DNA from 4 places in the Bacillus jepli genome. Region 4 is predicted to be linked to each of the others. Evidence: riboswitches for the same ligand, from Rfam matches in the RefSeq annotation. Region 4 holds a riboswitch; each other region holds the start of a gene.
What was found. A riboswitch is a leader RNA that binds a small molecule or an ion and turns the genes downstream of it on or off. The one in region 4 is predicted to bind S-adenosylmethionine.
Positions count from the first base shown of each region.

Region 1: it holds a riboswitch for S-adenosylmethionine, as region 4 does, so the genes downstream of both, ABC371_RS04160 (methionine ABC transporter ATP-binding protein) here and ABC371_RS00915 (PLP-dependent aspartate aminotransferase family protein) in region 4, are expected to answer to the same signal.
Region 2: it holds a riboswitch for S-adenosylmethionine, as region 4 does, so the genes downstream of both, ABC371_RS06030 (aliphatic sulfonate ABC transporter substrate-binding protein) here and ABC371_RS00915 (PLP-dependent aspartate aminotransferase family protein) in region 4, are expected to answer to the same signal.
Region 3: it holds a riboswitch for S-adenosylmethionine, as region 4 does, so the genes downstream of both, ABC371_RS16280 (carboxymuconolactone decarboxylase family protein) here and ABC371_RS00915 (PLP-dependent aspartate aminotransferase family protein) in region 4, are expected to answer to the same signal.

Region 1 covers NZ_JBDFMO010000001.1:817,141-820,234, forward strand. Annotated here, with positions in the region: gene proB (glutamate 5-kinase) at 1-206, opposite strand, end outside; gene proC (pyrroline-5-carboxylate reductase) at 276-1,130, opposite strand; SAM riboswitch class I at 1,539-1,635, shown strand; gene ABC371_RS04160 (methionine ABC transporter ATP-binding protein) at 1,788-2,819, shown strand; gene ABC371_RS04165 (methionine ABC transporter permease) at 2,809-3,094, shown strand, end outside.
Region 2 covers NZ_JBDFMO010000001.1:1,179,470-1,182,563, forward strand. Annotated here, with positions in the region: gene ABC371_RS06020 (aldo/keto reductase) at 1-8, opposite strand, end outside; gene ABC371_RS06025 (DoxX family membrane protein) at 134-640, opposite strand; SAM riboswitch class I at 990-1,099, shown strand; gene ABC371_RS06030 (aliphatic sulfonate ABC transporter substrate-binding protein) at 1,224-2,219, shown strand; gene ABC371_RS06035 (ABC transporter permease) at 2,231-3,067, shown strand; gene ABC371_RS06040 (ABC transporter ATP-binding protein) at 3,082-3,094, shown strand, end outside.
Region 3 covers NZ_JBDFMO010000001.1:3,180,755-3,183,848, reverse strand. Annotated here, with positions in the region: gene ABC371_RS16290 (HAAS domain-containing protein) at 1-511, opposite strand, end outside; gene ABC371_RS16285 (PadR family transcriptional regulator) at 516-839, opposite strand; gene ABC371_RS16280 (carboxymuconolactone decarboxylase family protein) at 1,032-1,700, opposite strand; SAM riboswitch class I at 1,861-1,969, opposite strand; gene tenA (thiaminase II) at 2,093-2,773, opposite strand; TPP riboswitch at 2,872-2,972, opposite strand; gene trmL (tRNA (uridine(34)/cytosine(34)/5-carboxymethylaminomethyluridine(34)-2'-O)-methyltransferase TrmL) at 3,092-3,094, opposite strand, start outside.
Region 4 covers NZ_JBDFMO010000001.1:179,222-182,315, reverse strand. Annotated here, with positions in the region: gene ABC371_RS00920 (aldo/keto reductase) at 1-850, shown strand, start outside; SAM riboswitch class I at 992-1,098, shown strand; SAM riboswitch class I at 1,298-1,409, shown strand; gene ABC371_RS00915 (PLP-dependent aspartate aminotransferase family protein) at 1,516-3,094, shown strand, end outside.

The sequences.
Region 1 (3,094 bases), 640 kb from region 4:
AATGAATCAGGGCGCTTAAGACAGCCGAGTTTTCGATACCCCGCAGCAACTGCCCCTGATGAAACAAGGACAACCTCATGCCCTGCATCTTTTAGCTGAGCTATTTCATTCGCTATTTTTTCTAGCTTTCTCTTACTAATTTCTCCATGACGGCTTGTTAATGAGCTACTTCCTATTTTGATAACGACTCTCTTTTCTATGGACATCCGATCAATCCTTATCTTTTTTTGTTTTGATTGCCGGACGAAGCGTTTATCGCCGGTAAAATTATAATGTTAAACAGCCTGAACCTTTTTGGCAGTCTTGCCCTCAAGCTGCGAACTTATCTCATGTGAACGCTTTGCTGCATGTTTAATAGCTTGTGAAATCGCCTTGCCACCGCCATTCTTTTCTAATGCTGCTAAACCAGCGGCAGTCGTTCCGTTCGGTGAAGTTACATTTTCCCGTAATGTTGATGGCGTTTCACCCTGTTGCTGGACCATTTTGGCTGCGCCAACAATCATTTGCGCAATAATATCCCTTGATAGGTTTTCTTGTAAGCCTAACTTTTTTGCGGTTGCTTCCATATGTTCCATAAGGTAATAAATATAGGCTGGCCCACTGCCTGCTACTCCTGTAAAAACATCCATTTGCTCTTCGGGAATTTCATACACTTCACCAATGGATTTGAGTAATTCTTCTGCTAGAATCATATTTTCATTTGTCGTATAAGAACCGGCTGATATAGCCGTTGTAGACTCTCCAATCATGCTAGATGTATTCGGCATTACCCGGATCACCTGTTGCCCCACTGGTAGATATTGCTCCATATAGGTTGTAGTAATACCCGCTAACACGGATAAAACAAGTTGGTTTGGTTGAAGTGAATCTTTGATGGACTGTAATGCAGTTTCTGCATCTTTAGGTTTCATTGCGAGGACAATAATATCGATATTTTTTAGGGCTAGATCTTGGCTTGCTATCCCATTAATGTTATAAATAGCTTCTAACTGTTGTAGTCTTTCCGTATTTGTTCTGTTGGTTACAAAAATCTGTTTAGTTGGGACTTTTCCAGCTGCGACAATTCCTGAAATCATTGCTTCTGCCATGGATCCTGCCCCTATAAAAGCAATCGTTTTTTCATGTAACATCAAATGTCTCCCTTGTGGTAAATTTTAAAACATAGTACCTATCGTAACATCTTTAAAATCATAAACAAGGGATTCCCGGAAAGTCATATGCATATGATTCAATTAGTTAGTGTAAACGCTACCACGAAAAGCTAATCACATCTAACCATCTGATACGCGCTCAAACCGTCGCTTAGGATAATATTTGAAGAATGGACAAGAGTGTACGGGTTCGAATGTCCCCATTCGCGGTAATTAGAAATGGTTCTTTTGGTATATAGGATTATCTGATTTAACTAAATTGCCTCATCTAAAAATATCAAAATTATTCCAGTATATATTTTTTCATATTAAAAAATAACAAAAAGATATCAAATATATTGACAATTATATTCTACGGATGTATAGTGTGATTTATATTAAAAATACTTCTTATCAAGAGAGGTGGAGGGACTGGCCCTTTGAAGCCTCGGCAGCGGACAATTCGTACCGTGCCAATTCCAGCAAGTTACTTGAGAGATAAGAAGAGGATACTGGAATTGACTTTCTGCCCTCTTCTGTCTGAAGAGGGCTTTTTATATTTTCATAAAATAATATTTTCTGATTTTAAGAATAATAATTTGCTATTCGGAAATGTTGAGGAAACTTTTTTAAGGGACAAACGAAAGGAGATCAAAAATGATAGAGTTTCAAGATCTGATTAAGGTATATGACAGCGGCGGAAAGAAAGTGCACGCTTTAAATAACGTCAATTTAAAAATTAACAAAGGAGAAATCTACGGGGTGGTCGGATTCAGCGGTGCCGGCAAAAGTTCATTAATTCGCTGTGTGAATTTCCTTGAACGTCCTACCTCAGGAAAGGTCATTGTTGACGGTCACGACCTAACAACTCTTTCCGAAAAGCAAATTCGCGAAGTAAAGAAAAATATTGGGATGGTATTCCAACACTTTAACCTTTTAAATTCAAAAACAGTATACGCGAATGTCGCAATGCCACTTATTTTAAGCAAAACACCAAAGGAACAAATTAAAAAACGTGTTATAGAACTGCTTGATTTCGTCGGCTTAGGTGATAAGGCTGATGTTTATCCCGACCAACTTTCTGGAGGGCAAAAGCAACGAGTTGGAATTGCTAGAGCATTAGCAACACAGCCTTCGATTCTTCTTTGCGATGAAGCTACCTCTGCGCTCGATCCGCAGACAACAAGCTCCATCCTGCAATTGTTGAAAAAAATCAATCAAGAATACAACATTACGATCTTAATGATTACTCATGAAATGTCTGTGATTCGTGAAATTTGTGATCGTGTAGCTGTCATGGAAGCAGGACAAGTGATTGAAGAAGGAACTGTCTTTGATGTCTTTTCCGCACCTAAGACACAAACCGCCCAAAACTTTGTCAGCACTGTCATGCACGATCAAATTCCTGAGTCCATTTTAAGCATGATTAATAACAACCAGGGATCACTGAACATCTTCCGAATAAGCTTTGTCGGTCAATCAACAGGAAAGCCGTTTTTATCACAACTCGCAAAGAAGTTGGATATCGATATCAACGTGCTGTTCGGTAGCATCACAGAGCTTCAAGGTATCCCATTCGGTAACTTGATTGTGGAAATTCAGGGGCCTGACGCAGAGGTAAAACGCGCTTTAACGTATATGCAATCACAACAAATAAGCTTCAAGGAAGTGACATCCCATGCTAGTTAATACGGAACAAATCATCGAAGCGCTCATTGAAACGATACAAATGGTGGCCTTCTCCTTTATCTTTTCAATTATTCTCGGGTTGCCACTCGGCATTCTACTATTTGTAACCCGCAAAGGTCAGATACTTGAGAATCAGCCGGTTTTTACCGTTGTAAATGCAATCATTAATATTTTCCGTTCCATTCCATTCATTATTTTACTGGTAGCAATCATTCCGGTTACCCGGTTGATCGTTGGAACATCAATTGGAACAGCTGCTGCAATTGTTCCGCTCG
Region 2 (3,094 bases), 1.0 Mb from region 4:
TTTCGCATCTAAGGTTTACCTCCATTTTTTGAACTATTTTACCGTTTCCCTTCTCTAGTGTACATTTTTTCAAACTGATTAGAAAGTCACAAAAAAAGTGTTCCCCCTAGCGTAGGAGGAACACTTTCTTTCGTTACGCTACGTTTGTAGCTGTTTTTGTCGCTTTTTTGTCGTTAATTCGTTTTGTAAGGTAAGGTACTGCGAATCTGTCTACACCGTAGTAGTAAGTTGCAGCGCCTGCGAATAAGAGAATGATTGCTACTGTGTAAAGTGTTGGGTTAGTGCTTGTTGTACCAGCAAGTAAGAAGTTAAGGTTCATGAATGCACCTGCAAGTAATGCTGGGATGGTTGCAAAACCTACAATTAAACCGAGTCCTACTAAGAATTCGCCCCAAGGAATGAGTACGTTGAATAACTCAATGTTTGGTACGGCAAATCCTTCAAGGAATGCTGCATACCAGCCTTGTACTGCTGGGTGATCTCCACCTGCATTTGCAATGGCACCTTGGATAAAACCACCTGCATCAAATCCACCTGCTGTTATTTTATGAAAACCAGCTTCTATCCATTGAATTCCTAACCATACACGTAATACTGTCCAAATAACTGCCATTTTAGGTCCTTTTAAGAATGTTCTCATCTTAATCTCCCCTTATAATTAATTTGTGAAACTCTTCACAAGTGGTTGTAAAAAAATATGAGTGCGTTAGCTGCCAGCTTTAGTAGTTAGTTTGTGAAGTTTTTCACTAACTTTCTACACTCTTAATATACAGCGGATTTCAGGTAAAAGCAATAGGCTTCACAAATATGACACAAATGATTTTTAGGTCTTATTTTAGTAGCTGAAACATAGGAATAAGGGGGTTGATTAATAATTATAATAGTATTCAAAGAAAATAAAATATTTTTAAAAGTGTTTGACTTTTGATTTTTCACATACTATAATCCTTTTATAAAGCAAAACAGAGACGTACTAATTGAATAAAGAACTCTTATCCAGAGCGGTGGAGGGACATGGCCCTACGAAACCCGGCAACCTTCAAGGTAATTCTTGAAAAGGTGCTAAATCCATCAGGTATGATTACCTGAAAGATAAGAGGAGGAAAAAGCCCTCTTCTTACTGAAGGGGGCTTTTTTATCGTAATGGGGATAAAAGTTTGGAGTTACATTGGTATAATCCTCAGTTTTCCGATTGGGATATTAGTAGAAAAGGAGAGGGAGAAATGAAGAAACTAAGTGCCGTTTTGATCACTGCTTTGTTATTTATCGGAATTGTAGGTTGTTCTAGTACCTCAGGTAAAGCTAGTGAAGGGAATGAAAAACCTGAGAAGATCGTCTTGGATTATGCTTTTTACTCGCCAACAAGTCTTGTATTAAAAGAGTTTGGTTGGGCTGAAAAGGCATTCGAGGAAGAAGGAATTAAGGTTGAGTTTGTTCTTAGCCAAGGAAGCAATAAAGCACTTGAATTTTTGAATAGTGGAAGTTCAGACTTTGGTTCATCCGCAGGGGCTGCTGCTTTAATGGCTAAAGCAAATGGTGCACCGATTGAAGTTGTTTATATTTATTCAAAACCAGAGTGGACAGCATTAGTAGCAAATAAAGACTCAAAGATTCAACGTGTAAGTGACTTAAAAGGGAAAAAGGTCGCCGCAACGATTGGGACTGACCCTTATATTTTTCTATTGCGTGCCTTAAATGAGGAAGGGCTAAGTCCTTCAGATGTTGAGATTGTGAATCTGCAGCATGGAGATGGAGCAAGTGCTTTAACATCTGGTCAAGTAGATACATGGTCTGGATTAGATCCTCACATGGCAAGGGTTGAATTGGAAACAGATGCGAAGCTTTTCTATCGCAATGCTGATTTTAATACGTATGGGACCTTAAATGTCCGTTCGGAATTTGCTGAAAAATACCCTGAATATGTTGAAAAGGTTATAGAAGTTTACGAAAAGGCTCGTACATGGGTGCTAGAAAATCCGGAGGAAGCTGCGGAAATCCTAGCAAAATCCGCAAATATTGATATTGAAGTAGCAAACAAGCAACTAAATGAACGTAATGATTTTTCTAATCCGGTGCCTGGTGAAGCACAAATTGAGGCTTTAACGGAAGCCGGTAAGGTTCTCCAAGCACAGAGTATTATCAAAAAAGACGTCGAATTAGAAAAATTGGTTCAAGAATTGATTAATCCGTCATTTGCTCAAAAAGTAATAAAGCAATAAGAGGAGGCATTATGAACATAAAAGGTGGAGCGGTATCTAGACAAATAAAGGTGAAGTCGAAAACTCAGTTTGTTTTATCAGGAAATGTAAAAGTCATTCTATTTGGAAGCATCATACCTGCCATTTTGCTTGTGGTTTGGCAGTATTTAAGCCATATCGGTGTCCTTGAAGCACATCTTATGCCTGCACCTACGGTCATCCTAGCAAAAATATTTGAATTTGCTGGAGATGGGAGTCTTTGGGGGCACATTGGAATTACTTTATATCGAATCTTTTTTGGTTTTCTTATTGGGGTAGTAGCTGCTGTACTATTTGGTTCATTGGTTGGCTATTTTCGAATTGCGGAAGCATTATTAGATCCAATGCTTCAAGCGTTCCGTTCGATTCCATCACTAGCATGGGTTCCCCTTTTTATTCTTTGGATGGGGATTGCTGAACCTTCAAAAATTACACTAATTGCGGTCGGAGTATTTTTTCCAGTTTATTTAAACATCGTGTCTGGCATTCAGGGTGTTGATCGAAAGTTGATTGAAGTAGGAAAAATTTATAACTTCTCTACGTTCGATTTAATTAGAAAAGTCATCTTGCCTGCATCCCTTCCATCTTTTTTAGTAGGGATTCGAAGCGGGCTAGGACTAGGATGGATGTTTGTCGTTGCGGCTGAACTAATGGGGGCTAGTCAGGGGATTGGGTATTTGCTTGTCGTTGGCCAAAACTCCTATTCTCCAGAAACGGTCATTGCTAGTATTGTGCTTTTTGCGATTCTAGGTAAAATATCGGACTCTATTTTGAAGAAAACAGAGGAAAAAACGCTTCATTGGCAGGATAGCTATGTAAAAAAGGCGTGAAAGGATGAAAAAGAATGCTGGCAGTTC
Region 3 (3,094 bases), 3.0 Mb from region 4:
TGCCACCTACAAAAAACGGCTTAACAAATATATCACTCACAACGATTAAGAGAATCGCTAATGTTGTGACAATCATACTGGCAATTACGCCCCCAAGAAAAAATTTCTTCTTTGAGTATTGCTTCCGACCTGCATTCTGTAAAAAGTAGACGTAAACAGCAAGCATTAACACAGCTAAAATGGGCATCCCAATGACTTGTATTATGTTTAGTTCAAACTCTCCTCTTATGGCAGGTCCTATGAGGAAATAGGCTATAAATCCAATAAAAAAGACTGGAAGGAATTTTAATAGACTATTATAATCTGTCTTCATTTCTTGTTTTAATGAAGCCATATATTGTTCTGGTGTTTGATCAATAATATCATTTATGCTTCTCCCACTTTTCTCTGCCTCGGTGAAATGATCCTTTAATTCCTCCATTAATTCCTTAATTTCTTGTTCATTTTTTCCTGACATCATTAAGTACATTCTGAGATTGTCGATAAATGCCTCACTTTTTGTTGATAACATATCCTTACCTCCCTTTCAGTAATTCGTTTACTGGTTTTGAAATTTGTTTCCATTCTTCCGTAATAATCTCTAATGCCTCGTGTCCCTTTTCAGTCAGAAAATAATATTTGCGATTCGGTCCTGATTCAGAGGGGCGCATTTCTCCCCTGATGAGCCCATTTTTCTGAAGCCGTAATAAAATTGGATAAATCGTTCCTTCACTTACATCTGCTAAACCGATATTCAGCAATTTTTGTGAAAGTTCATAACCATAAATAGGCTCCTTTTCGATGACAGCCAACACACATCCATCCAATACTCCCTTTAACAATTGGCTTCTTATTGACATCTCATCTTACTCCCCCCTCTAGTTTGCTATACAAGGTAGTGAACAAAAAAATAAAGTTATTCTTAGGTAGTTGGTTTAACAAGATAGCTGATATAAAAAACAACTATCTTGTTATACAAAATAGTTGTTTTAAGTGTAAATTTATTTCATTTTTTTGTCAATAGGTTTTTTCTATAATGATAATGTTCCTACTTAATTTTCATCATACGCATTAAGTGCGTTCACACTGTGCGCCAGCGCAGATCCTTCTTTTAATGCAACGGCAACGAAAATAGCTTCAGAAATTTCTTCCAAATCAGCGCCTGCTTTTTTAGCATTTTTCGTATGAAGATCGATGCAGTACGGACAACCCGTTGTATGTGCGCAAGCAACCGCAATCAACTCTTTGTCCTTTTCTGTTAAGTTTTGCGCTTTGAGCGACTTACTGTCAAAATCAATAAATGCTTTAAATGCCTCTCCACTCAAGTCCGCAAATTCTTTCAGTCTAGCAAAATAGGATGCCTTATACAGTTCTTCATCACCATTTCCATCATATGCGTTGAGTGCATTCACCCCATGTGCTAAAGAAGAACCAGCCTTTAATGCAGTCGCAACAAAAATAGCTTCCGCCACTTCCTCTTTCGTTGAGTCATTCTTTTTCGCATTGCCAACATGTAAATCAATGCAATATGGACAACCTGTGATATGCGCGACCGCCACGGCAATCAGTTCCTTTTGCTTCACGGAAAGTCTTCCCGCTGCTAAAGCTTGGCTATCAAACTTGATGAAAGATTGAAAGGTCTCTGGGGCATACTGTTTCAATTCTGGAAGTCTTCCGAAGTATTCCTTTTTGTACAAGCTATCTGTTTTTGTTACTGTCATTTTGCATCTCTCCCTTAGGTATTTTCCCCAATTAAAATACGATTTTTCACATCAACTTACTTAGTTTTTGTAAAATGTGGACACCTAATATACGTTTAAGTGTAAACATATAAAATTTAAAAAGCCCCTTCCGATGAGGAAGAGGCATTATGTACGTCCACACTCATCTTTCAAGCATTTGCTTGCTGGAATTAGCACCTTGATACATTCATCGTAACGGTTGCTGCGGGATCAACGGACCAGTTTCCTCCCCCGACTCTTGATAAGAGAAAATCGTATTTAATTTAGGAATCTATTACTTACTACCTTACATGAATTGACAAAAGCTTGTCAACAGAAATATTAGATTATTTCGAAAAAGTAGCCATTAACCGAGTTTTGAGATTTAACACTTATAGGTTAATCGGCCACTCCTCTAAATGCTCTGCCATATCCCAAAACATGTATTCGTACATGCTTGTTTTTACGACAATTTCTTCAAGAATTGCTAGTTCTCGTTCAGATTTTCCACTAGCCATTACATTGAGAAGAGTTTTACAATCATCGGATAACTTCGTAAATTCATCGGATGCATACATTTTAACCCATTCTCCATAAAATTCATGTTCGATGGATCCAGGCCATGTTACGAGCTCTTTTCCAATAAAATTATAACTCCAAGCACAAGTAAGGACGGCTGCAACAACATTTTCAACACCGCCAAGGTGGGCGACGTTCAGCATGTAACTTGTGTAAGAAGTCGTAGTTGATGCAGGCTTTGTGGCCTCTAGTTCTTCATGAGAGATACCAAATTTCGCGGCATATTGACGGTGAAGATCCATCTCCACCTCAAGCGTACCATGTAAAAGATTTGCAAAAATGGACATTGTTTTTAAATCGGGAGCTTTTGCACTTCCTATCGCAAATAGACGGCTATACTCAATTAAGTACACATAATCTTGTTTCATATAATGTTTAAATTTTTCCTTTTCCAACCAGCCCTCGCCTATCCCTTTGACGAAAGGATGTTCCAAATACGAATTCCAAATTGGTTCTACTCGATTCCATAAACGATCAGTAAATAAACGACTCACTTTCATTTCCCCTCTCTACTTTTGACATCAGGGAGAAAAAACAAAACCCATCACTAGTGACTAGAAATGGGTTCGGTAATATATCATCGTATACACGACAAATACCAACTCCACTTCCCTACGCTAGTGTTACCTAGATCAGGTTCAAAGGGTCGATATTTCTATCTCTCAGCAAATACATGCTCCCCTAGTCGAATTGTTAGATTATTAAGTTACTATATATTAGTTAAACATAGCCGCTGAAAATAAGCAAATGTTCGAAAGATTACCAGACCTGTTATGTGCAAGCCAAAAAAATCCTCCAAGATGGAAGATTTCTTA
Region 4 (3,094 bases):
AGGTGTTAACTTTTTTGACACAGCCGATGTATACGGTGACGGTCATAGTGAAGAACTGTTGGCTAAAGCAACAAAGGGCAAGGAAGATCGCATACATATTGCGACAAAATTCTGTCGTCAAGGGGATATTTTCGACCCGAAAAATTATAGCTACGAACAAGTAAGCCGTTACTGCGAAGATAGCCTTCGTAGATTGAACCGAGAGGCAATCGACCTGTACCAAATTCATTGTCCGGCGACCGAAATTTTACGCGATGGCAGTGTGTTTGAAGTTCTTGATTGCTTGCAAAGCGAAGGGAAAATTCGTCACTATGGGGTAAGTGTGGAAACTGTTGAGGAAGGGTTAGTTTGCTTGGAAAATCCGAACGTGAAGAGCCTGCAGATTATTTTTAATATGTTCCGCCAAAAGCCGTTGGAAGCCCTGATTCCAGAGGCTTACAAAAAAGATGTTGGCCTACTTGTCCGATTGCCACTTGCGAGCGGTTTACTTACTGGTAAATATACAGCAAATCATGTTTTTGAAGAAGATGATCACCGTCGCTTTAACGAAAATGGCGAGTCATTCAATGTTGGTGAAACGTTTGCTGGTCTTGGTTTTAAAAAGGGTGTGGAACTCGCAGACCAATTAAAATGGATTGCAGAAGGACGTACCTCAATGGCAAGTGCAGCCCTTCGTTGGATATTAGATCACGAAGAGATTACTTGTATTATTCCTGGATTCAAAAATGTCAAACAGGTTCAAGATAATTTAACTACATTGGAAACAAAACCTTTTTCATCTGAAGAAAAGGAAAAGATTCAGCGCTTCTACCATGAAAATGTCAAAGATTTTATCAGAGGTGCATATTAAGAGAAAGGTCATTCTAATCCTTATTTAAATCATTGAAAAAAAACAAAACTCCAGTTATCTTAATTAAATTTTTTAAAAGGTATTGACTAAGTAATCTAAAATGTTTTAACATTCATATTAAATACTTTAATAATGCGATTCTTCTTATCAAGAGAGGTGGAGGGACTGACCCTACGAAACCTCGGCAACCAGCATATGAATGCCCGGTGCCAAGTTCAGAGGAAGTATTTCTATTCCGGAGATGAGAAGGTGGACGAACGAATATGTATGATGTATGTTCTTGTTCCCCTTCTGTTTTCTTTCAGAAGGGGTTTTTAATTTGAAAAAGGCCAATTATAGGAAAACATGAATTTTTCAAAAAAATACATTGACTGTAAAAATGATGTATTCTATAATACTTTATATGGTTGAAGAATTAACGCGTTAGCGCGTCATTTTAATAGAATTTTCTTATCCAGAGAGACTGAGGGAACAGGCCCGTAGAAGTCCAGCAACCTTCAAGTGAAAGCTTGAAAAGGTGCTAATTCCTGCAGATGCAAAGGCATCTGAAAGATAAGATGAGGCCCCCTCTTCTTATGTTGAGGGGGCTTTTTATTTACATAAAGTAAGCAGGTAATCAACTAATCAAGAAAACTCACAAAAAATCAAATTTGGGGGATTAAACAATGACAAAACAATATGAAACGTATGATGATGAGACAATACTTTTACATGGAGGTCAATCTCCAGATCCGACAACAGGTTCACGTGCAGTGCCGATTTATCAAACTAGTTCATTCGTGTTTCATAATACAGATCATGCTCAAAGTCTTTTTAGTCTTGATGAGTCAGGTAATATTTATTCTCGAATTGGTAACCCGACTGTTGATGTGCTTGAGAAACGGATTGCGTTGTTGGAGGATGGTGTCGCAGCTGTAGCAACATCTTCAGGAATGGCCGCAATTGCTCTATCCATTATGAACGTCGCACAAGCAGGAGACGAAATTGTAGCAGCTTCAAATTTATATGGAGGGACTTACAATCTTTTTGCCGTTACACTTCCGAAATATGGAATCAAGACTCATTTCGTTGATCCAACTGACCCTGAAAACTTTAGAAAAGCCATTACGCCGAAAACAAAGGCCGTATTTGCTGAAACGATTGGAAATCCAAGCTTGCATGTTTTAGATATTGAAGCAGTATCAGCGATTGCACATGAAAATGGAGTACCGCTCATTATTGATAATACATTTGCTTCTCCATATGTTTGTAAGCCAATCCAATTTGGTGCTGATATAGTGGTTCACTCCGCAACAAAGTGGATAGGTGGTCACGGAACTACAATTGGTGGGTTAGTCGTTGATGGAGGTCGTTTTAATTGGAACAGTGAAAAGTTTCCTGGATTTACAGAGCCAGATCAAAGTTATAACGGAATTAAGTATGCGAATGAATTTGGAACTTTAGCATTTAGTACAAAGCTTAGAGTGCAGCTATTAAGAGACTTTGGTTCATCTTTAAGTCCGCATAGTGCATTCCTATTGATACAGGGTCTTGAAACATTACACTTAAGAATCGAAAAGCATAATGAAAATGCGCTGAAAGTTGCAAAATTCTTAAAAGACCATCCTGCGGTTGAATGGGTTTCATACCCTGGTCTAGAAGAGCATCCAGCACATGAACTTGCGAAAAAATATTTACGAACTGGCTTTGGTTCTATCGTGAACTTTGGCATTAAGGGTGGTAGAGAGACTGGTAAGAAAGTAATTAATAACATTGCGTTATGGTCACATGTGGCCAATGTTGGAGATGCCAAGTCACTTATTATTCACCCAGCATCAACAACTCATCAGCAGTTAAGTCCGGAAGAGTTAGTAAAAACAGGAGTAAGTGAAGAATTAATCCGTTTATCGGTTGGTATTGAATCTTACCGTGATTTAGTTAATGACTTGGATCAGGCTTTTTATGAAGCGACTGGTATCTCATCAAAAGGTGAACAAAAAGGCGAAACAGCAGTTAATGATGAGGGAGTCATTCGCTGGGCACTCCAGTCAACATTTATTCGTGAAGAAGTAGAAGGAAAGGAAGTTCAGCGAGCAAAAACAATTGCTGTCGTTGGACTAAGCGGTAACCCTGCTCGTCCAAGCTATAGACTTGCGCGAAAAATGCAGCGTCTAGGTTATAAAATTATCCCGGTTAATCCAAGAGAAACAGAAGTACTTGGGGAACAGGCCTATCCAGATTTAACATCTATTCCGGTTAAGGTTG